3 regions of the Planococcus alpniumensis genome follow, and region 3 is predicted to be linked to each of the others. Evidence: riboswitches for the same ligand, from Rfam matches in the RefSeq annotation. Region 3 holds a riboswitch; each other region holds the start of a gene.
What was found. A riboswitch is a leader RNA that binds a small molecule or an ion and turns the genes downstream of it on or off. The one in region 3 is predicted to bind S-adenosylmethionine.

Region 1 (8,132 bases), 2.9 Mb from region 3:
AATGCGTAGAAAACGATGAATTGGCTGATCGCGTCATCGGATTTTTTCCTTTACGTGGTGCTGGCCTTTCTCGCAGGGGACGTCGTCTTGCGGTTCATTCATCCAGAAAAAAAGCCGCTTGTTGAAGTCCCGAAAAAATGGCTAATGCTTGCGCTTGCGTCGATCCCGTTCTTGCTTGCGCCTCCTGTCATCCAGCTCGTTTTATTGCTGGGGGATAGCTTTGGGCTGCTTCAAGCTTTGACGGATGTCACGACGGAATTTCGCACCGGCCAAAGCTATGTATTCGGCGTCTTGATGGCCGTGGCTTGGTTGGTCGTGGTATGGCGAGATGGATCGGCGGTGCTGCGTGCGTTTTGGCTCGTACTCAGCGTGCTCAATGTGGCATATGCAAGCCATGCGGCATCGATTGCAGATTGGCAAGGATTTACGGCGCACGCGCTTCATTTCCTGGCGCTTGTATTATGGGCCGGCGTCTTGATCCACATCGCCTGGTTTATGAAAAACGGGCGCGATTGGCGTGCGTTTCTTAAATGGTTCACGCCGTTTGCGGTGGCCATGATGGTCATTTTGATCGGCAGCGGAATTTGGCTTATGCTGTTTTTCGTGGCGCCGGAAGATTATGCGAGCTCGTGGATCTTGCCTTATGGACAGCTATTGCTGCTGAAACATTTGAGCATCGTTCCGCTCCTGTTCGCCGCGTTCATCAATGCCGCCTTGTCGAGAAGTGATGCGCCGAACCGCTCCTGGCTCAAGGTGGAGAGTTGGCTCTTGCTATTGGTGTTATTGATTACCGCCTTTATGAGCAAGCTCGCCCCGCCGCATAATATCAACGAAACGTTCCGGCTAGAAGGCAGCGCGCCATTTGTCGAATGGTTCGCAGGGCCGCAGTATCTGCCGGTGCATGCGGTATGGACGCCGAATATCGACGGATTTTTGATGATGGCGATCGGCTTGATTTTCCTGGGCTTGCAATGGCTGGGATATCGCAAACAACTGCCCGAATGGTTATCGTTAATTTTCGGTCTCGGGTTTGTCGCAGCGACTTACATTGGATTAATGTTCAGTTTCCTATTTTAATGAAAAGCCATCCTTGGAATGGCGAGTCCCAGAGACCAGTTGACGATGCTGTACTCGAAGACTATGGGACCGGCGTTGAAAAATATCTTGAACCGGCTCTTGAAGAAGCGAGCTGACGAATACCGAACGCTTCCGGAAGGCCAACTTCCGGAGGCGTTTTCTATTGTTTCACTAGGCAGGGAAAACAGCTGCCGTGTCGAAAGAAACTACAATGGAAATAGTTTACGGATAATAGCGCAGCAAAATCGGAGAGGGGTATGTGGCATGAAACGCAGATGGCCGGTTTTAGCATTGACATCACTTGTGGTATTCGGAGCTTACCGAAAATACAAAGACATGACGCGGCTCGTTAAGCCGACGTGGCCGGAAGTCCGTCACGCCGGGGAAGTGGAGAAAGCGAGAACGGGCAATCTCCCAAAACCAATCGCTAAATGGCTGGAAGCAAGCGGCGCAATCGGCCGCGAACAAGTGATGGGCGTTTATGTAAAGCAAGTGGGCTGGATGAAAACCAAACCCGACCAGGAAGAATGGACCGAATCGACCGCCGAGCAATACAGTTTTGTCGAACCGCCGTCGTTTTATTGGAAAGCGCGCATGAAAGTGGATGGTTTGTTCGTCACAGGGTCCGACAGTTTTCGGGACGGCCGCGCGGGCATGCGCATTCGCTTTGCGGGGCTCGTGCCGATCAACCGGACAATGCCCGACGGCAAGCTCGATGAATCGGCTTTGCAGCGCTTTTTAATGGAGATGGCCTGGCTGCCTGGGCTGGTGTTCAGCCCATATGTGCGCTTTTTGAATAGTAACGAACATTCCGTGGAAGCGGAAATGACCTATAACGGGTCGACCGCCAATGTGACATTCGAATTTGATGAAACAGGGCGCATGAAGCGGGCGCGTGCGATGCGCTATAAAGAGGTCGGCGAAGATGCCAAGCGCTTGCCGTGCATCGCAGAAGTGCATGAATGGCAAACAGTTGACGGCATCGAAATCCCGAGGCGAATCGACATCACCTGGATGATCGACGGCCAAGCCTTCACTTGGTATAAATTCACCGTCGAAGCCGCCAAATTCAACCCGCGCGTCCCGGATGCCTGGTAGAGATCAGAAATGTAACAGAAAGTTCTTTGTTTTTTGATAAATCACCTTGACCCAAATCACCGCAGGGGGTATCATGTGGGAATACTGAAAACTGCATAGTGAATTCTTATCTAGAGAAGTCGAGGGACTGGCCCGATGACGCTTCAGCAACCAGCCGCTTGCGGTCAGGTGCTAATTCCAGCAGGCACACGCCTGGCAGATGAAAAGGAACGAGTCCGATATCGTAAAGCCTTCTTTTTCATGGAAGGCTTTTTTTGTTTCATATCGATGCGTCCGCAGCTGCACGGCAAAATCAGACAGAGGAGGACGAATCATGTTATTAGATGAACTGAAAAAACGGATGCTGACGGCGGACGGCGCCATGGGAACGCTGTTGTACTCCTACGGCATCGAATACTGCAACGAGGAATTGAACATCCAGCGCCCGGAAGTGATCGAGAAAATCCACCGCGATTATATCGCAGCCGGGGCGGACATTATCCAAACGAATACTTACGGTGCGAATGCCCATAAACTGGCGCGCTACGGGCTAGAAGAACAGACCGAAGCGATCAATAAAGCAGCGATTGCCATCGCCAATAAAGCCGCAAAAGACGGGGGGCAGTTTGTCGTCGGCACGATCGGCGGCATCCGTGGCATCCGCAAAAGCGATGCGACGCTTGATGAAATCGTCGCCATGGTCGACCAGCAGGCCCAGCATTTATTGTCGGGCGACCCGGACGGCTTATTGCTCGAGACCTATTATGATTTTGAGGAACTCGCGGCGACCGTGACTCATTTAAAAAAACTGACCGATGCGCCGCTCATAGCGCAATTGTCGATGCACGAACCCGGCATTTTGCAAAACGGCATGAGCTTGAACGAAGGGTTGAAACGATTGGATGCGCTCGGTGCGGAAATCGTCGGCGTCAATTGTCGTCTCGGCCCGCACCATACGATCCAGGCATTCGAAGGCGTCGAACTGCCGGAAAAAGCCTTTTTGTCGGCTTACCCGAACGCTTCGCTATTGGATATCGAAGACGGGCGAATCGTCTATGAATCGGAAGCCGATTATTTCGGCCGTGCGGCATTGCTTTTGCGCGAAGAAGGCGTGCGCCTCATCGGCGGTTGTTGCGGTACGACGCCAAAGCATATCGAAGCGGTGAAAAAACGCATCGGCCATCTGCAGCCGATCACCGAAAAGAAAGTTGAAGAGAAAAAACCGATCATCATCCGTGAAGCGGAAGCCTTGAAAGACAAGCCCTTGCATGAAAAAGCGAAAACCGAACGGACCATCATCGTCGAACTTGATACGCCGCGCCATTTGGATATCGAGAAATTTCTCGAAGGTTCAAAAGCATTGGACGCAGAAGGCATCGACGCTATCACGATGGCTGATAATTCACTCGCCTCGCCGCGCATCAGCAATATGGCGATGGGGTCGATCCTCAAGCATAAGCAGGATGTCAGACCTCTCGCGCACATCACGTGCCGTGACCGCAACTTGATCGGCCTGCAATCGCATATTATGGGGCTGGACGCACTCGGCATCCACGACATACTTGCCGTCACGGGGGATCCGACAAAAGTCGGCGATTTCCCGGGCGCCACAAGCGTCTATGATGTATCGAGCATGGAATTGATCCAGCTCATCAAAAAGCTCAACGAAGGCATTTCATTCTCGGGAAAACCGTTGCGGAAAAAAGCGAATTTCTCTGTCGCCGCCGCGTTCAACCCGAACGTCCGCGTGGTGGAACGAGCTGTAGCAAGGCTCGAGAAGAAAATCGAAGCCGGGGCGGATTATTTCATTTCACAGCCGGTCTATACAAAAGAGAAAATCATCGAAATCCACGAGGCGACGAAGCATTTGGACACGCCGATTTTCCTCGGGGTCATGCCGCTGACGAGCATACGAAGCGCCGACTTCCTGCATAACGAAGTACCGGGCATCAAATTGTCCGAAGAAGCGCTCGACCGCATGCGGGCTTGCGGCGAAGACAAGGACAAAGCGACCGCGGAAGGCATCCAGATCGCGAAAGAACTGATCGACACCGCAGCGGAACTGTTCAACGGCATTTATTTGATTACGCCATTTGTGCGCTACGACATGACGGTGGAATTGATCCGCCACATCCGACAACTAGATTTAAAGAAAGCGAGCGATCGTGCCTATGCCTAAACATTTAATTGAACAGCAGCTGGAAAAACGCATCCTCATCATCGACGGCGCAATGGGGACGATGATCCAAAATGCAGACTTGTCTGCGGAAGATTTCGGCGGCGAGGAGTACGACGGCTGCAATGAATACTTGAATATCGTACGCCCCGATGTGCTTGAAGGGGTGCACGACGCTTATTTGGAAGCGGGTGCCGACATCATCTGCACGAACACATTCGGCGGCACGCCAGTCGTCCTCGATGAATATGGGCTCGGCCATCGCGCAGCGGAGATCAATAAAAAAGCGGTCGAAATCGCCAAGATCAGCCAAGCAAAATATTCGACGCCGGACTGGCCGCGCTTCGTTGCGGGCGCACTAGGCCCGACGACGAAAACTTTGTCAGTAACAGGCGGCATCACATTCGACGAATTAAAGGCCGATTTCCAGGTACAAGCAAAAGCTTTGATTGAAGGCGGCGCGGACCTGCTGCTTTTGGAGACGAGCCAGGATATGCTCAATGTCAAAGCGGCGACGATCGCAATACGCGATGCCTTTGAAGAAACCGGAGTGGAATTGCCGGTGATGATTTCAGGGACAATCGAACCGATGGGGACGACGCTTGCGGGACAGACGATTGAAGCATTTTACGTATCGATCGAACATATCAAGCCGCTTTCGGTCGGTTTGAACTGTGCGACAGGGCCGGAATTCATGACCGATCATTTGCGTTCGCTGTCTGAACTGTCGACAGGCTACGTCAGCTGCTACCCGAACGCCGGGCTGCCGGATGAGGAAGGGCATTACCACGAAACGCCGGAATCCTTATCGAAAAAACTGCGTGGCTTTGCTGAAAAAGGCTGGCTCAATGTCGTCGGCGGCTGTTGCGGCACGACGCCTGCGCATATCGCAGCGGTGCGTGAAGCGGTCGATGGGCTGGCTCCGCGCGAGCGCAATGAAACGAGCCATGGCCATGCGGTGTCCGGCATCGAAGTGCTCGAATACGACGAGTCGATGCGTCCGCTATTTGTCGGTGAACGCACCAACGTCATCGGTTCGCGCAAATTCAAGCGGCTCATTATCGAAGGGAAGTTCGAGGAAGCGGCGGAAATCGCACGTGCCCAAGTGAAGAACGGGGCGCACGTCATCGATATTTGCCTGGCGAACCCGGACCGCGACGAACTTGAAGACATGGCGGCATTCATGCAGGAAGTCGTCAAAAAAGTGAAAGTGCCGCTCGTTATCGACTCTACGGACGAAGACGTCATCGAAGCTTCGCTGAAATTCTCGCAAGGCAAAGCAATCATCAACTCCATCAATTTGGAAGACGGAGAGGAACGTTTCGATGCAGTCATGCCGCTCGTCAAAAAATACGGCGCTTCGGTCGTCGTCGGCACAATCGACGAAATCGGCATGGCGGTGACGCGCGAACGGAAACTTGAAATTGCGGAACGTTCGTACGAATTGCTGACGGAAAAATGGGGACTCGCCCCGGAAGACATCATTTTCGACCCGCTCGTGTTCCCGGTCGGAACAGGCGACGAGCAATACATCGGTTCGGCGGTTGAAACGGTTGAAGGCATCCGCCTCATCAAGGAAAAGCTGCCTCGCGCCTTGACGATTCTTGGTGTATCGAACGTCTCGTTTGGCTTGCCGCCGGTCGGCCGCGAAGTATTGAACGCCGTTTATCTATACCATTGCACGCAAGCCGGGCTTGATTACGCGATCGTTAACACCGAGAAGCTCGAGCGCTTTGCGTCGATTCCGAAAGAAGAAGTGAAGATGGCGGAAGAATTATTGTTCGAGACAACCGACAAAAACTTGGCGGACTTCACGGATTTCTACCGCGACAAGAAAAAGGAAAAAACGGAAGACGATATTCCGGATACCGTGCCGGAGCGCCTCGCTTACTATATTCTCGAAGGCACGAAAGAAGGGCTCATCCCCGATCTTGAAAAAGCGCGGGAGCTGTACGAAGATCCACTCGAGATCATCAACGGCCCGCTCATGGAAGGCATGGCGGAAGTCGGGCGCTTGTTCAACGACAATCAGCTGATCGTCGCAGAAGTGCTGCAATCAGCCGGCGTCATGAAAGCCGCCGTGTCGTATCTCGAAGGCTTTATGGAAAAGAAAGCGGACGATAGCGGGAAAGGCAAGGTCATTCTCGCGACGGTCAAAGGCGACGTGCATGATATCGGCAAAAACTTGGTCGATATTATTTTGTCGAACAACGGCTTTAAAGTGATCGATATCGGCATCAAAGTAACACCTGCTGCACTCATCGAAGTGATCCGTAAAGAACAGCCGGACATCGTCGGCTTGTCGGGGCTGCTCGTGAAATCTGCCAAGCAGATGGTGCTGACGGCACAGGATTTCCGTGAAGCGGATATCGACGTGCCGATATTAGTCGGCGGTGCGGCCTTGTCCCGACGCTTTACCGAAACGAAAATCGCCGCTGAATACAACGGTCCTGTCATTTACGCGAAAGACGCGATGCAAGGGCTGGACCTTGCGAACCGTCTGCAAAGCGGCGCGGGAAAAGCGGTCTTGCTCGAAGAACTCGGCGTACAAAAAGAAAAGCGCCAAGCGCAAGATGCCGCGCGCGCCGAAAAAGGCGCTGTCGCCATTTTGGAAAAGCCAGTCAAGACCGTTCGCGAAGATGCGCCTGTTTACGTGCCGAATGATTTGCGCAGACATGTATCGAAAGAGTATTCAGTCGCGCATCTATACCCGTACGTCAATATGCGTACATTGATCGGCCATCACCTGGGGCTCCGCGGCTATAGCGACAAACTCTTGCAGCAAGGCGATGCGCGTGCGGTGGAGCTGCACGAACTCGCGACGAAGTTTCTCCAGTCAGGGCTGTTGAAGCCTGCGGGGATGTATCAATTCTTCCCGGCGCAATCGGATGGCGACGATGTCATCATCTATGACCCGAAAGATGCCAAGACGGAAATCGAACGCTTCACATTCCCGCGCCAAGCCAAGGCACCATTTCTCTGTCTGGCCGATTATTTGAAATCAACCGCAAGCGGCGAGATGGATTATGTCGCGTTCATGCAAGTGACGGCAGGGCACGGGGTACGTGCGGAAGCGACACGCTTGAAAGAGGCAGGACGCTTCCTCGAGAGCCATACGCTGCAAGCGACCGCTTTGGAACTGGCAGAAGGATTCGCAGAACGCATCCATCAGGAAATCCGCGACCAATGGGGCTTCCCGGACGCGACGGACTTCTCGATGCGCGACCGGTTCGCGGCAAAATACCAAGGCCAGCGCTTCTCGTTCGGCTACCCGGCCTGTCCGAATCTGGAGGACCAGGCGAAACTGTTTGGCCTCATCAAACCGGAAGACATCGGTGTCCACTTGACGGAAGAATTCATGATGGATCCGGAAGCATCGGTATCGGCGATCGTCTTCGCCCACCCGGATGCGCGTTATTTCAATGTAGAATAAAGGAAACGGAGCAGGCAAACCGCTGCTCCGTTTTTCTTTGTGTTCAAGTGGTATGATGAAGAATAGAGAGTTAAAGGAGGTGCGGACGTATGACCGTCTTGAATATTTTGGATTACTCGCCGATTGATGAAGGCGAAACGGCAGCTTCCGCGCTGCGTTCCACTGCGGAATTAGCAAAACTGGCAGATCGATTGGGTTATAAACGCTATTGGGTCGCGGAGCACCATCAAGTGTTTTCCGTTGCGGGCAGTTCGCCGGAAATGCTGATGATGCATCTCGCGACACTCACCGAACGTCTGCGCATCGGCTCGGGCGGCGTTATGCTGCCGCATTACAGCGCCTATAAAGTAGCGGAGAATTTCCGTCTGC
Region 2 (8,132 bases), 2.2 Mb from region 3:
TGTAATCGTTACGTTTTGTTGGCTCTTAGAATCATACAATAGAATCTTCTTGAACACAAGAAAAAAACCCACCTATTTTTTAGGGGGCCATTCTTCCGGAACAAAATCCACTCCGCCTTTATGGAACGGATGGCAGCTCAATATGCGGCGAATTGCGAGATAGCCGCCTTTTAATGCACCGTGTTTTTCCACCGCTTCGATCCCATAATGGGAGCAAGTCGGATAGAATCTGCAGCTTGGCGGCGACAAGGGGGAGATGAAGCGTTGATAAAAACGGAACAGCTTCACTAATGCAGTTTTCATCGTGATTCCACTCTTTTCTTGTTTAGTTACGGTTCGTTGATGTTTATTGTAGGGCTTTTAGAGGTATTTATAAAGTACAAGAGCTTATAAAAAATGGAGAGTGATGAATTGTGTCAACAGCATTAAATGAAGAATTAAACGTACAAGTCGCTACATGGTCAGTGGTCTATACGAAACTACATAATTTCCACTGGTATGTCAAAGGGCCATCTTTCTTTACCTTGCATGTAAAGTTTGAGGAGCTGTATAACGAAGCGACGCTCCATATGGATGAAATTGCGGAACGCCTGCTGGCACTCGGCGGCAAGCCGGTAGCGACAATGAAAGAGCAGCTGGAATTGTCGGTCGTAGATGAAGCGACAAGCAGCGAGAGCGCGGAGCAGATGGTCGATACCATCGTTTCCGATTACGACAAAATCATGAAATCCTTGAAAAAAGGCATGGAACTTGCTGCTGGAGACGGCGATGACATGACAGAGGATATGTTCAATGCCATCCATCAAAACTTAGAGAAGCATTCGTGGATGCTGTCTGCATTTCTTGGCGAAAAGAAGTAGAATAGAAGAAATGGGCGTACGACCGTTAGCCGGTTGTACGCTTTTTCTGAAGCCGGGAGGATGTTTGATGGAATATAAGGACTTGAACGGCTGCACTTGCCGTTTATTTTTTGAAAAAGGACAGTCGCAGATCGAAAGCCGGCATGTGCTGGTCATAGGAAAGTATAATGGCAGCTGGCTGTTGACGAGGCATTCCATGCGCGGCCTTGAATTTCCCGGCGGCAAAGCCGAGCCAGGCGAATCGCTGGATGAGGCAGCGAAGCGGGAAGTATACGAAGAAACCGGAGCCATTGTGAATGAATTAAGTTGGCTTGCGGAATATACGGTTTATACAGATAAACCTTTCAGCAAAACGGTATTTACGGCCACGATTGAGGACATGAAGCAAGTGGAGTGGATGGAAACTGACGGCCCGGCGTTGGTGCCTGAACTTGTGATCGATGAAAATTACAGCTTCCTCATGCGTGACTCGGGCATGGAAGCGATTATAGAGAAGGTGAAGACTGTTGAAAAATGGTGATATTGAATCGATGAGATGGTATCCTTCGCCGAATCCAAACGTGCGCTTGCGGGAAGTGACGTATTGGTCTGAAGGTTTGCGTATTAAAGGCTTGCTGGCGCAGCCGAAAAAAGATGATGCCGGGAGTGGAATCTTGTACCTGCGCGGTGGCATCCAGTCCATCGGCATGGTGCGGCCGGCACGGATCGCGCAATTTGCAGGAATGGGATTTACCGTTTTTGCACCTTATTACCGCGGCAATCGTGGCGGCGAAGGGAAAGATGAGTTTGCCGGTGAAGACCGCTATGATGCTGTGAATGCCGTGGAAGTGCTGAAAAAATTCAGTGCAGGGCCTGTGCATTTGCTGGCATTTTCAAGAGGCGGCATTATGGCGCTGTGGACTGCTGTGCTGAGAAGCGATATTTGCTCCGTCGTCACATGGGCAGGCGTCACGGATACGGTGCTGACGTATAAAGAGCGGCTGGATATGCGCCGCATGATGAAGCGTCTTTACGGCGGCACGCCGAATACGGCGCTTCCGGCATTTGAAGAACGCAATCCCTTGATGCGCATCGGAGAGAGCGATGCTGCTTACTTGATTATCCATGGCTTGAAAGACGACAATGTTTCGCCTCAGCAAGCCTTCTTGTTGGAAGAAGCGTTACAGCTCAACCATCAGCCGTGTGAAACGTGGTATTTCCCGGAGTACACACATTTTTTCCCTCCTACGGCAAATCGCAAGACTGCGAAGGCCTTGACGGTATGGATGAAAGAGCAGGAAAAGCGTGACAGGGCATAGTCAAGCCTGGCCATGATAAAGCAGAGGCTTAGCCAAGGCGATCAGTAGTTAAATAAACACAAAAAAGGATCAAGAGAAATAATGCATTTCTCTTGGTCCTTTTTGATTGGATTAATTATGGGTAGGCCCGCCTTTTTGGCTGATGCCAGCATCCACAGTGCCGAATTTTTCAAAGTTGTCTTTGAATTTCTTCGCCAATTCCTGTGATTTTTGGTCATAAGCTTCTTTATCAGCCCATGCATTGCGCGGGTTCAATACTTCAGTCGGCACGCCTGGGATTTCTTTTGGCATGTTCAAGCCGAAGACGGATTCGTGTTCCATTTCCACGCCGTTCAAGTCGCCGCGGATCGCTGCGCGGACCATTGTGCGAGTGTATGACAGTTTCATGCGGCTTCCGACGCCGTATACTCCGCCAGTCCATCCCGTGTTTACTAGGTAGACGTCTGCGCCGTGCTCATCAATTTTATCGCCGAGCATTTCTGCATAGACAGTCGCGTGAAGCGGAAGGAATGGTGAGCCGAAGCATGTCGAGAATGTCGCTTCCGGTGAAGTGACGCCGCGTTCTGTGCCGGCAAGTTTCGATGTATAGCCGCTAAGGAAATGATACATCGCTTGTTCTTTCGTCAATTTGCTGATTGGAGGCAATACGCCGAATGCGTCCGCAGTCAAAAAGACAATCGTTTTCGGGTGGCCTGCAACAGAAGGGACAACGATATTATCGATAGCATCGATCGGGTACGCTGCACGCGTGTTTTCTGTCAATGATCCGTCGTCGTAATCCGAGATGCGCGTGTCTTTGTCAACGACGACGTTTTCAAGAACAGAGCCGAAACGGATGGCATCGAAGATTTGCGGTTCGTTAGCACGTGACAAGTTGATCGTTTTTGCATAGCAGCCGCCTTCGATGTTGAAGACGCCGTTATCGGACCAGCCGTGCTCATCGTCGCCGATCAATTTGCGGTCTTCGTCAGCCGACAAAGTCGTTTTCCCTGTACCGGAAAGGCCGAAGAACAAGGCAACGTCATCGTTTTTGCCGACGTTCGCCGAGCAGTGCATCGGCAGGATGCCTTTTTCAGGAAGGATGTAGTTCATGATCGAGAAGATGGATTTCTTCATTTCGCCTGCGTATTCTGTACCGCCGATCAAGATGATTTTCTTTTCCATCGAAACGATGATGAATGTTTCGGAATCCGTTCCGTCCACTGCAGGATCTGCGTGGAAAGTCGGGGCGTAAACAACAGTGAATTCAGCTTCATGCGCCTTCAGTTCTTCCGCAGTCGGGCGGATGAACAATTGATGGGCAAACAGGTTATGCCATGCATATTCGTTGATCGTCTGAATCGCCAGACGGGACTCAGGATCTGCACCGGCAAAACCTTTGAAGACATACAAAGCGTCTTTTTCTTTCAAATGATTAAGGACTTTAGCATATAGGTTTTCAAAGATTTCAGCGGAGATTGGGCGGTTGACGCTGCCCCAGTCAATTTTATCTTTCGAAATCGCCTCTTCTACCATATACTTGTCTTTAGGCGAACGGCCCGTGTATTTGCCGGTTTCCGCTTTGACCGCGCCTTCACGCGTCAATACTGCCTCCCCGTGGGATGTTGCAGCTTCCACCAATTGTGGAACGGATAATTGCATATTGATATTCGAGCCGTTCAAAAGCTCTTTCAAATCATTTGCTAGGTTCACTGAAGTCATATATATGTACCTTCCTTTTCGTTTATTCCCAAATGAATGGGGAAGATCTATATTCGAACATTAGTATAACACATTGACGCGATTAGTCTATACTAATAACTAGAAATCTGTCAATGTTCATGATTTGTGTTCTTTCAATAGTAGAAAAAGATGCATGCTTAAAAGTCTGACAATCGTTTCCGGTAAAAACGTTGACAGTGCTTGTTGCATTCCGTATGATGGGAAATTGAACGGATACTCTTATTCCGAGCTGGTGGAGGGTGCAGGCCCAATGAAACCCGGCAACCTGCTGCAATTGCAGCGATGGTGCCCAACCTGAAGCAAGGCGAATGCCTTGGACGATAAGAGTGAAAGGTGCTTATGATGATTATTCCTTTCCTCATTACTAATGGATGAGTGAAGGGATTTTTTTATGGAATGCCCTTAATCCTCGTGTGCAGGCTGAAAAAGCTGGAAGTTCAATTCCTATAAACGGAAACGGACTTGACATGGGAAAACGAGTACCGTATCAATTTCGAGAGCAATCTCGCAGGATATAAGGAGGAACTTTTTTTGACAAACCGTCGATTATTCACATCAGAATCAGTAACAGAGGGCCATCCGGATAAGATTTGCGACCAGATTTCAGACGCAATCCTGGATGCGATCCTAACAGAAGACCCGAATGCGCGTGTCGCATGCGAAACGACCGTAACGACAGGGCTCGTCCTTGTTGCCGGCGAAATCACGACATCCACATATGTAGACATTCCGAAAGTAGTCCGCCAGACCGTTAAAGAAATCGGCTATACACGCGCGAAATACGGATTCGATTCCGAGACAAGCGCAGTGTTGACAGCGATCGATGAGCAGTCGGCAGATATCGCTGCAGGCGTCAACGTGGCACTCGAAGCGCGTGAAGGCCAGATGACCGATAAAGAATTGGATGAGATCGGAGCAGGCGACCAAGGCTTGATGTTCGGTTATGCGTCAAACGAAACAGAAGAATTGATGCCATTGCCAATCAGCCTGGCGCACAAGCTCGCACGCCGCTTGGCAGAAGTGCGCAAAGAAGAAATCTTGCCGTATTTGCGTCCTGATGGCAAAACGCAAGTAACGATTGAATATGATGAGAACAATAAACCAGTGCGTGTCGATACGATCGTCATTTCGACACAGCACCATCCAGAAGTCAGCCTAGAGCAAATCCAGCGCAACTTGAAAGAATATGTCATCAATGAAGTCGTGCCGGCTGAACTGCTAGACGCTGAAACCAAATACTTCATCAACCCGACAGGACGCTTCGTCATCGGCGGGCCTCAAGGAGATGCAGGGCTTACAGGCCGCAAGATCATCGTCGATACGTACGGCGGTTATGCACGACACGGCGGTGGGGCATTCTCCGGTAAAGACGCGACGAAAGTCGACCGTTCGGGTGCCTATGCAGCACGCTATGTGGCGAAGAATATCGTCGCTTCTGGGCTTGCCGACAAATGTGAAGTACAGCTCGCTTATGCAATCGGCGTAGCACATCCGGTGTCGATTGCTGTCGATACGTTCGGCACTGGGAAAGTCAGCGAAGACAAATTCATCGAACTCGTACGCGCAAACTTCGACTTGCGCCCAGCCGGCATCATCAAGATGCTCGATTTGCGTCGCCCGATCTACAAACAGACAGCGGCTTATGGCCATTTCGGCCGTACGGATGTCGACCTTCCGTGGGAACGCACAGACAAAGCGGATGCTTTGAAACAACAGGCTAACGCATAATAAAAAGCAGGCGGATATTTTCCGCCTGCTTTTTCTATTGAAGTGATTTATAATAAGCTGCTTTTTCTGCGTACTCCCGGACGATGCGTTCCATATCCTTTTTGTCTGCTTCGTTCAGTTCACGCACTACTTTTGCTGGGCGCCCGAATGCCAATGTGCCCGGCGGGATTTTCTTTCCTTGTGCCACAAGGCTTCCTGCGCCGATAAATGCTCCTTCGCCAATTTCTGCACCATCCAAAATGATTGAGCCCATGCCGATCAGAGCGCCTTTTCTAATTTTGCAGCTGTGAAGCGTCACTTGGTGGCCGATAGTGACATCGTCTTCTAAGATGAGCGGGTTGTCCGGACTTTGGTGGAGCATCGACAAATCTTGGATATTGGTATTTTTCCCGATGACAGTCGGTGCGACGTCGCCGCGGATGACTGTGTTGAACCATACAGAGGAGTTCTCGCCGATCGTCACATCTCCTGTGACGGTCGCATAATCAGCAATGAATACCGATTTGTCAATCTTTGGTGATTTGTCTTTATATGGATAGATCATGGCAAAGCTCCTTTATCATTGATAAGATGTAATTAGTTCTAATCGTATCAAAACAACGGAAAAGGTCAATCGATCAAGCTGTATAGGGGAGGCGCGGATTATGTGGAAATGGCAAGCGGAAGGCGATGCAAAAGGCGTTATCGTGTTGATCCATAGTGCATACGAGGAGCATAAGCGCTATGCATGGCAAATCGAGAAATGGCGCAGGAGTGGGTTTCACGTCTATATGGGCGATCTGCCAGGACATGGGACACAAGCAGCAGATGATTCTGTGCACCGCGAACAATTTTTCGAGTACGATAAAACAGCCGCTGAGCTGCTGCGATTGGCAGCAGGAAATGACTTGCCGATTGTACTCGCGGGACACGGGCTTGGAGCAGCGATTGCCATCCATGCCCTTGCTGAAAACCGCCATCCGATAGCAGCGCTTATTGTCACGTCACCATGGTTTGAATTGCAAAAAGTGCCGAGCAAGCCAACGCTTGCATTGTCCGGCATCAGCAAGCTTACCGGAAAAGGGAAAATCGACCATGGCATCGAATTGCGCCATTTGACGAGACGCAAGTTCCAGGACGAATCGGCGGGTGCCGATCGAGCGATCCAGTCGCTCAGTTCACCGGCCTGGTGGAAGGAATTGCAAGGCTATTTGGAACAAGCAGCACAAACACAGCTTCCTGATTTGCCGGTCATGCTCCACGTTGGCCAGCGCGATTTGATTACGCGGACGACAGCTGGTCGCACTTGGCTGTCCAAGCAAGCGGTCAATGAGTTCCATTTCAAGGAATGGCCGTTTTGCTACCACGACCTCTTGCAGGAACCGGAACGGGACGAAATTTTCCGGTCGGCGCTACGCTTTGCCGAATCGGCAGCGGAATCCGAGAAAAGTCGCCGCAGCCAATAACACTTCATGATCAGCCTCTGTATTAAATGATAGAAAGGAAAGATCAAGATGCCACTTCGCTTCAGTATATTAGACCAATCCCCGATCTCGCGGGGCCAGACAGCCCGCGAAGCTTTAGCCAATACGGTCCAGTTGGCGCAACACGCAGAACAATGGGGCTATACGCGCTTTTGGGTATCGGAACATCACGATGCCAAAACTTTGGCGGGCTCTTCTCCGGAGATCCTGATCAGCCATATCGGCGCCAGGACTTCATCAATCCGTTTGGGGTCCGGGGGCGTCATGCTGCCGCATTATTCGGCGTTTAAAGTGGCAGAGAACTTCAATTTATTGGAGAACCTGTATCCCGGACGCATCGATGCGGGAGTGGGACGTGCGCCAGGCGGCATGCCAAGAGCATCGTTCGCTTTATCGAATGGCCGCTTGCGGGATGCGGGCCGCTTTCCTGAACAACTGGATGAACTGCGCATGTATTTGGAAAACAGCATTCCGGAGTCGCATGACTATTATGGAATGACTGCAACCCCTGTGCCACCGCAAGCACCGCCGATCTGGATGCTTGGTTCAGGCGAGGGGTCTTCGCAACTGGCCGCGGAAAAAGGCTTGCCTTATATGTTCGCGCATTTTATCAATGGCGAAGGCGGGCAGGAATTTACAGCCAATTACAGAAAAAATTTCATTTCCCATAATGGCAATGAACCGTATACTGGCTTTGCGATTTTCGCCGTTTGCCAGGAAACTCGTGAACAGGCGGAATATGTCGCTTCTTCACTCGACCTGTCGCTTGCGATGGGAGCGCAGGGCATGCCGTCTGACGGTACGCCGCCTCCGGAACAGGCAGCCGCTTACGAATACTCGAAATTCGAAAAGCTGCTCGTTGCGGATAACCGCCGGCGCATGGTCGTCGGCGACCCTGTGCAAGTAGTGGATCATTTGGAAGCGCTCGGGGAAGAATATGGCGCCGATGAAGTGATGATCGTTTCCGTCGCCTATGATTTCAATGATAAGTTAACGACGTTCCGATTGATCGCTGAAGAAATGACCAAAAGAACGTCCGAAAAAAAGCAGTAGGCTGAAAA
Region 3 (8,132 bases):
GACTTACGTTACGTCAAACAAGTCAATTACAATGGCCGGCGCTGCATCCTGATCGAAGTCGAAGAGGATACGGTAGTGGAAGGGTTTAAATTATTGGCGGAGGAAGAGTTGGAGTAACAATCTTGTTCAAATTGTTTACGGTTATGCTGAATGTTGAACGGGTAAAATCCTTATAGATAATCTATAGGAACTCAAAAGGAGGACCACTATGATCTCAGAAACCGATCTGCAATATTTGCAGCGCTGCGTAGAACTCGCCGAACAGGCGCTTGAAAAAGGGGACGAGCCGTTTGGTTCAATCCTCGTATCGTCACAGGGTGAGGTGTTGTTTGAAGACCATAACCATGTGGCAGGCGGCGACCATACGCAGCATCCCGAATTTGCAATTGCACGCTGGGCGGCAGAGCATCTAGCCCCGGAAGAACGGGCGCAAGCGACTGTCTATACGTCCGGCGAGCATTGCCCGATGTGCGCAGCGGCGCATGGCTGGGTCGGGCTCGGCCGCATCGTCTACGCGAGTTCGTCACAGCAATTGGGCGAGTGGATGCAAGAGCTCGGCGCGGAGCCTTCGCCTGTCCGCAATCTGTCCATCCCGGAAATCCTGACAGACCCGGACATCGACGGACCGGTGCCGGAACTTGCAGAACAAGTGCACCAGTTTCATCGGCGCTTGCACGAAGCGAAGCGGTAAGCACATAAAAAAGGACTGCGAAGAAATTCTCTTCGCAGTCCTTTTGTCTTTATTACACCAAAACAGGGATATCGCTTCGGATGAGGTGGTCGAATGCGCTCAATGAAGCCGTTGCGCCAGAGCCCATCGAAATGATGATCTGTTTGTACGGGATGTTTGTGCAGTCGCCTGCCGCAAACACGCCCGGCATATTCGTTGCGCCGCGCTGGTCGATGACGATTTCGCCGTGCGCGGTGCGCTCGACAAAGTCACCGAGCCAGTCGGTGTTTGGCACGAGGCCGATTTGGACGAAGACGCCGGATAGTTCGACATGCTTTTCTTCGCCGCTTTGAAGGTCGATATAGGAAATGCCGTTCACTTTATCGGTGCCGGTAATTTCCTGTGTGCGGGCATTTGTCAGCACCGTGACGTTCGGCAGGCTCTTCAGGCGATCCTGCAAAACGGAATCCGCTTTAAGCTCTGCGTTGTATTCCAACACCGTCACGTGATTCGTGATGCCTGCAAGGTCGATCGCCGCTTCGACGCCGGAGTTGCCGCCGCCGATGACCGCGACGTCTTTGCCGGCAAATAACGGGCCGTCGCAATGCGGGCAGTAGGCCACGCCTTTGTTCTTGAATTCCTCTTCGCCCGGAACGCCAATATTGCGCCAGCGGGCACCTGTTGAAAGAATGACGGTTTTGCCTGTGACGACAGCGCCGTTTTCGAGTTCAAGCTCGAACAGCTCTTTTTTCTCTAAGCGTTTTGCGCGCTGCAAGTTCATCAGCTCGATATCGTATTCTTTCACATGCTCTTCGAGGCTGGCCGCAAATTTCGGGCCTTCCGTGTGCTTGACGCTGACGAAGTTCTCGATGCTCAAGGTATCCATCACCTGGCCGCCGAAGCGTTCCGCGACGATGCCTGTGCGGATGCCTTTACGAGCCGCATAGATCGCTGCGCTGGCACCAGCTGGGCCGCCGCCGACGACGAGCACGTCAAACGGATCTTTGCCTTCGAATTCGGAAGCGTCTGGTGAGCTGCCGAGTTTCGCAAGCAATTCCTCAAGCGACATGCGGCCGCTTGCAAACGATTCGCCGTTCAAGAAGACTGTCGGAACAGCCATGATGTCTTTGCTTTCGACTTCTTCTTTGAAGGCAGCCCCGTCGATCATCGTATGCGTGATGTTCGGGTTGAGGACGCTCATCAAATTAAGTGATTGCACGACTTCTGGGCAGTTCTGGCAGCTCAAGCTGATGTAAGACTCGAAATGGTATGTGCCTTCGAGTGCTTTAATCTGTCCCATCGTTTTTTCGTCGGCTTTCGGCGCACGTCCGCTCACTTGCAATAAGGCAAGGACGAGCGACGTAAACTCGTGGCCGAGCGGGATGCCGGCAAAAGTGATGCCCGTTACTTCTCCAGGACGGGTGACGCTGAAGCTCGGGGTTCTCTCAAGCTCCGTGCGCTCCATTTGAATGCGCGGGGACATGGCGGATAGTTCTTCCACCAAATCGACCATATCTGTTGATACCTTATCGGATCCGGCGCTCACTTGGAGCAGCACGTCGCCTTCCAGTAGCTGCAAGTATTGCTCTAATTGAGATTTGATTTGCGCATCTAGTATCATTGTCAAAACTCCTTAAATTTTGCCTACAAGGTCAAGGCTTGGCTTCAATGTGTCGCCGCCTTCTTCCCATTTAGCCGGGCATACTTCGCCTGGGTTGTTGCGCACGTATTGTGCCGCTTTGATTTTGCCGACAAGCGTGCTTGCGTCGCGGCCGATGCCGTCTGCGTTAATTTCTGCAGCTTGGACGATGCCTTCTGGGTCAACGATGAATGTGCCGCGCTGTGCAAGGCCTTCTTCTTCGTTAAGAACATCGAATCCACGTGAAATGCGCTGCGACGGGTCACCGATCATGGTGTATTCGATTTTGCCGATTGCATCTGAATGGTCGTGCCAAGCTTTATGGGTGAAGTGAGTATCTGTAGAAACAGAGTATACTTCCACGCCAAGCTCTTTCAATGTCGCGTATTGGCTTTGGAGGTCCTCAAGTTCAGTTGGGCAAACGAACGTGAAGTCTGCTGGGTAGAAGCACACAACGCTCCATTGGCCTTTCATGTTTTCTTCTGTGACCTCAATAAAGTCGCCGCTCGCCGCCTGGTAAGCTGACGCGTTAAATGGTTGGATTTCTTTTCCGATCAAAGACATAAAATAATTACCTCCTGAATGTTTTTTTAGAATGACCATAACCGACAACGCAAAAAAAATTAATCGAAGCGGGCCGCTTCAATTAATATCGTTATCTGATTATAATAATTCTAATTCTATTTCCATTGTCATATGAAACGGATATTTTGTCAAAGAGAACCCTGATTTGTAAACGTTTTCTTTATAATCAATTATAAAACCTAATGAATGAGTGCCGTTTCCCGTATTTCACATGGAAATGAAATAACGGAAAAAGATTGTGAAATTAATTTCAATCAAATATTTCAGAATATGATAAAAGTCCATTGACTATAAAATTCTCATTACTGCTCCCTAATTGATAGTGAAGTGTCGAAGAAGATGGGGATATGGAATTTCATCAGCATCGTTTATGATAGGAATAAAAGAGCGAGGGGATGGCATGGTCATGAAAGTAGGCATCATTGGCTGCGGCGCCATTACGAAAATGCGCCACGCACCGGAATATACAGCGAATCCATATGTGGATGAAATCGTCTTTTACGACCGAAATCTCCACCGTTCCGAAGCGATGGTCGAATTGTTTGGCGGACGGAATGTGGAAAGCGTCGAGGAATTGTTCAACGATCCCGAGATCACAGCCATCAGTGACTGCTCGTCGAATGAACATCATCATTTATTCTCGACACAAGCGCTATTGAGCGGCAAGCACGTGCTGTGCGAAAAACCGATTTCCTTAACGATTGAACATGCCAAGGAAATTTTGGCGGCACAGAAAAAATCCGGCAAGAAACTGATGGTCGACCACAATCAGCGGTTTACGCGCGCGCACCAAAAAGCACGGGAAATCCTGGCCAGTGGAGAACTCGGGAAAATCTTGACCTTCCGCACCGCTTTCGGGCATTCAGGCCCAGAATCCTGGGGCATCAATAAAACGAAATCGACATGGTTCTTCAAAAAGGAGCGCTCGGGCTTCGGCGTCGGCGGCGACCTCGGCATCCATAAAATCGATTTGCTGCATTACCTGCTCGATGATGAAATCATTCAAGTGAGCGCCTTTCAGGGAGCTTTGCACAAAACGGATGAAAACGGCGAGCCGATTGAAGTATGCGACAACCTTGTCTGCAGCTTGGCGACCGAAAAAGGGCGTCTCGGGAACGCTGCCTTCTCCTGGACCTATTACGGGGAAGAGGACAACAGCACCGTTGTGTATTGCGAGAAAGGCATCATGAAAATCTATCACGACGACGAGTATCAGCTGGAACTCATCCTGGAATCCGGCGAGAAAGTGAACTACCAGCTGGAAGCGATTCAAACGAATGACAACCAGACTCCGAGCGGTGTCATTGATGCGTTCGTCGATTCGATACGCCTGGACCAGGAACCAATCGTCACGGGAGAAGATGCCTTGAAATCACTAAAAGTCATTTTGGGCATCATGGAAGCAGCCGACACCAAGCAAGTGGTCACCATCGAAAAAGAGTCTCTCCTTTATCAATAAGGAGAGACTCTTTGCTTGTCGAGAAAAGTTAAGAAGCCGTATTTTCCGAAGCTTATCGCTCGCTTTCCGTGGGCTCGCGCCCAAGCCTCCTCAGCCGCTACGCGTCTTGCGGGGTCTCGGTCGTCTCGCTTTACCACTGGAAAGATAAGGTCGACCTACGGGAGACATTATCTTTGCGAAAGTAATGCGTAGCATTATTGAGCAGAAGGGGTTACGAGCGAACGCTTCTCCAAATACTTAGGTAGAACATTGATCTTAAAATGTAGAATAAGTGATTTTCTTTTTATCCATAGTGAATCACTAATTTCTTCAACACTCTTTTTTCATTTCGCTCATAGTTTGAAACGGTTGAGTGAGAAGGGGGCGATGTCGAATTCGGTGTGGCCGTCTATTGCCAATTGGCTCAACACTTCGCCCATGACGCTGCCGAATTTAAAGCCGTGGCCGGTAAAGCCGCAGGCGAAAATGACGCGCTCGTTGTCCGGATGGCGGTCGATGATGAAGTTATGGTCGTCGGAGACGGTGTATAAACACGTTTTGCCTTGTTTCAATTCTCCGCTCGCTTCTGGCATATACAGGTCCAGGAATCTTCTTAAGTCGCCCTCATCAAATTCGTATTGCCCGAAGTTCTGGGTTTGTTCGTCCGGGTCGATTGGCTGCCCGCCATCCGAGCGTCCGACTTTTACGCCAGCGCCGTCGATGCTCGGGAAGCCGTAGAACATCATCTCGGGGCCTTCCACAAAAAAACCGGGAAATTGATCGGCATTGTACATCTCCGGTGCTTCAAACCAGCCGACCGCTTTGCGCGTCGGTTGGATCGGCAATTGCAGGTCTGGCAGCAGCTTCTTCGCCCATGCACCGGCTGTGACGATCACTTTCTCAGCATAGAAAACCCCTTGTCCGGTGGAGATTTTCACGCGATCCCCGTCCTGTATATCGATGTGCTGGACGGGTGTATTCGGCACGTAGTGAACGCCGTTTTCGAGCGCCAGTTTTTTATAGGCACGGATGGCATTTTCGCTGTACAACACGCCTGCCTGCGCCTCGTAGCAGCCGATGAAATGCTCGGGCACAGTGAAGCCCGGCCATCTTTCTTGGATGGCGCCGCTGCTTAATATTTCGAGCGGCAAGCCGTAGCTATTGGCGGCTGCAATGCTTTCCAATAGAAAAGGCGAGTCTTCCGGGCCGAGCCCGATGACGCCGGTCTTATCGAACACTTTGTAGCCGGTCTGCTTCTCCAAGTCTTCCCATAATTGCTGCGCGCGCAACACTAACCTAACGTAATGCCTGCCTTCCCCGTAAGCGTGGCGGATCAACCGGGTGTCCCCGTGATGGCTGCCGTTCGCATGGGGCGGGTCGAATGCATCGATCACCAATGTCTTCTTGCCTTGCTGTGCCAAAAAGGCGCCGGCGGCCATCCCCATCGTGCCGGCACCGACGATGGCGACGTCGAAAATAGTTTCCTCGCTCATCTTGTGTTCACTCCGCTCTTGTATTGAATGCATGCCGCCCAACCCGGCAACAATTGAATATTAAATTGATGGTATTCAATGCAGCACGCTTTGTCAATTTGCTCTTGAATTTTTATGCGAAATTTTGATTTATTTTAAAAAGGGTTTGACAGCAAGGACCATCTCAAATACTATCGTTAATATATTAAAAAAATTAAATAACTTATCCAGAGAGACTGAGGGACAGGCCCTATGACGTCCAGCAACCATCATGCATGTTCATGAGAGGTGCTAATTCCTGCAGGATGTATTCATTCTGAGAGATAAGAAATTGGTCGAAGCCTCTTTCCTATTGAAAGAGGCTTTTTTGCATCCAAAAGGAGGGCAGGCGCTCTACATAAGGCGGAAAGTCCAGCCCTATCGTAAAAAACTACACACCAAAAGGAGCTTGAATTATGAAAAGAAACGCTTATGTATTCGCAACTGCCTGTTTAGTAGGTCTTGCCGGAACACTTGCCGGCTGTTCATCGGAAGAGACGGCGAACGCTACAGGAGACCAAGTGATTCGCGTCGGAACGCAAAATGATTATCCGCCTTTCGCTTTCGCGGATGATGCCAATCAACTGACGGGCTATGACGTGGACATGATGAAAGCCGTCGATGAACAATTGGACGGCTATACGTTCGAATACGTCGCTGTACCGTGGGACAGCATGTTCCTTGCGCTCGAGTCGAATAAAATTCAGGCCATCGCCGACCAAGTAGCGAAAACGCCGGAACGCCAAGAAAAATATTTGTTTACCGATGAATCGTATTTCGCAGCGGAAACGGTCATCGCAGTAAAAGAAGGCCGCGAAGACATCCAAACGATTGAAGATTTGGAAGGCAAAGCGGTTGGGGCGTTGGCAGGCGATTCTTATACTTTATTGCTTGAGGAGTATAACGAAACCGCCGCAGAGCCGATCGAACTGAAATACAGCGAAAGCGGCAACCCATCGGAAATTCTGCAGGATGTGCAGAACGGACGCGTAGATGCTTACGTCAACGACCCGATCATGATGAACGCGGTACTGGAAAAAAATGAACTCGGCGTGGAGATTGTCGGCCAGTCCTTAGTTAATGACGATATGGGCATCGTCTTGAAAGACGAAGAAAAAGGAAAAGAGCTGAAAGCCTTAATCGACCCGATTTTGAAACAGCTGAAAGAAGATGGCACCTTGTCCGAACTGTCCAAGAAATGGACCGGCGGCGACTACATCCCTGAATAAGCTAGCGGAAGGACAGAAACCATGGAAAATTTACTGGACTTGAATTTCTTGATCGAGAGCTTTCCTGCCATTATCTCCAGGCTGCCGGTTACGATCGGCATCGCAGTCGGCTCGCTGCTATTGAGTTTAATCATCGGCGTGGCAGCGGCATTGATTAAAATCTACAAAGTGCCTGTGCTCAGCGTCATCACGTCGATCTATATCTCCTTTATCCGGGGCACACCGTTATTGGTGCAGATTTACCTGGTGTTTTACGGGATTCCGAAAATCATTTATTTTCTCCAGAGCGAATACGGCTGGCTTCAGTCGGCGGATGTCAATAGCATCGCGCCGGAATTCTATGCCTTGATGGCCTTTTCCATCAATTTGGGCGCGTATTTATCCGAGACGATCCGTTCGGCGATCGAATCGGTCGACCGCGGGCAGTTCGAAGCGGCCAAAGCGATCGGCATGACGCCTGTGCAGATGATGCTGAAGATCGTCTTCCCGCAGGCCTTAACGGTGGCGATCCCGAACCTCGGCAATATGTTCATCAGCACGATCAAAGACACTTCGCTCGTGTTCATTATCGGCGTTATCGATATCATGGGGCAGGCAAAAATCCTCGGCTCCCGCGGCTTGGCGTTCTTTGAAGTGTATATCGCCGTCTCGGTCGTCTATTGGATCTTATGCATTGCCGTCGAGCGCTTATTGGTGAAGATCGAGAAACGCGCACGCCGATATGAAAGAGGGATTGCCTGATGATCAAATTGGAGAAGCTGCATAAATATTACGATCGCCAGCATGTTTTGAAAGGCATCGATTTAACCGTCGAAAAAGGCGAAGTGGTGGCGGTCCTTGGGCCAAGCGGTTCCGGGAAATCGACGCTGTTGCGCTGCATCAATTTTTTAGAGGAGCCGACGAGCGGCATCGTGGAAATCGGCGGAAAGCGGGTGGATGCGGCCACCGCCAAGAAAAAGGAGATTTTCGCGCTCAGGACCGCAACGGGCATGGTGTTCCAGCAATACAACCTGTTCAAGAATCTGACCGTGCTGCAAAATGTCTCCGTCGGTTTGACGAG

Region 1: it holds a riboswitch for S-adenosylmethionine, as region 3 does, so the genes downstream of both, G3255_RS03220 (bifunctional homocysteine S-methyltransferase/methylenetetrahydrofolate reductase) here and G3255_RS17645 (transporter substrate-binding domain-containing protein) in region 3, are expected to answer to the same signal.
Region 2: it holds a riboswitch for S-adenosylmethionine, as region 3 does, so the genes downstream of both, metK (methionine adenosyltransferase) here and G3255_RS17645 (transporter substrate-binding domain-containing protein) in region 3, are expected to answer to the same signal.

Annotation. Positions count from the first base shown of each region.
Region 1 is NZ_JAAMTH010000001.1:600,739-608,870, forward strand. It holds gene G3255_RS03205 (copper resistance CopC family protein) at 1-19, shown strand, start outside; gene G3255_RS03210 (CopD family protein) at 16-1,077, shown strand; gene G3255_RS03215 (DUF6920 family protein) at 1,342-2,175, shown strand; SAM riboswitch class I at 2,279-2,381, shown strand; gene G3255_RS03220 (bifunctional homocysteine S-methyltransferase/methylenetetrahydrofolate reductase) at 2,486-4,333, shown strand; gene metH (methionine synthase) at 4,326-7,763, shown strand; gene G3255_RS03230 (LLM class flavin-dependent oxidoreductase) at 7,853-8,132, shown strand, end outside.
Region 2 is NZ_JAAMTH010000001.1:1,299,993-1,308,124, forward strand. It holds gene yidD (membrane protein insertion efficiency factor YidD) at 73-303, opposite strand; gene G3255_RS06670 (Dps family protein) at 414-860, shown strand; gene G3255_RS06675 (NUDIX domain-containing protein) at 928-1,380, shown strand; gene G3255_RS06680 (alpha/beta hydrolase family protein) at 1,367-2,158, shown strand; gene pckA (phosphoenolpyruvate carboxykinase (ATP)) at 2,270-3,859, opposite strand; SAM riboswitch class I at 4,097-4,207, shown strand; gene metK (methionine adenosyltransferase) at 4,412-5,608, shown strand; gene G3255_RS06695 (gamma carbonic anhydrase) at 5,643-6,152, opposite strand; gene G3255_RS06700 (alpha/beta hydrolase) at 6,253-7,053, shown strand; gene G3255_RS06705 (LLM class flavin-dependent oxidoreductase) at 7,102-8,124, shown strand.
Region 3 is NZ_JAAMTH010000001.1:3,474,235-3,482,366, reverse strand. It holds gene G3255_RS17675 (DUF4317 domain-containing protein) at 1-117, shown strand, start outside; gene G3255_RS17670 (nucleoside deaminase) at 209-691, shown strand; gene ahpF (alkyl hydroperoxide reductase subunit F) at 744-2,291, opposite strand; gene ahpC (alkyl hydroperoxide reductase subunit C) at 2,304-2,873, opposite strand; gene G3255_RS17655 (Gfo/Idh/MocA family protein) at 3,295-4,353, shown strand; gene solA (N-methyl-L-tryptophan oxidase) at 4,686-5,825, opposite strand; SAM riboswitch class I at 6,025-6,134, shown strand; gene G3255_RS17645 (transporter substrate-binding domain-containing protein) at 6,260-7,072, shown strand; gene G3255_RS17640 (amino acid ABC transporter permease) at 7,094-7,813, shown strand; gene G3255_RS17635 (amino acid ABC transporter ATP-binding protein) at 7,813-8,132, shown strand, end outside.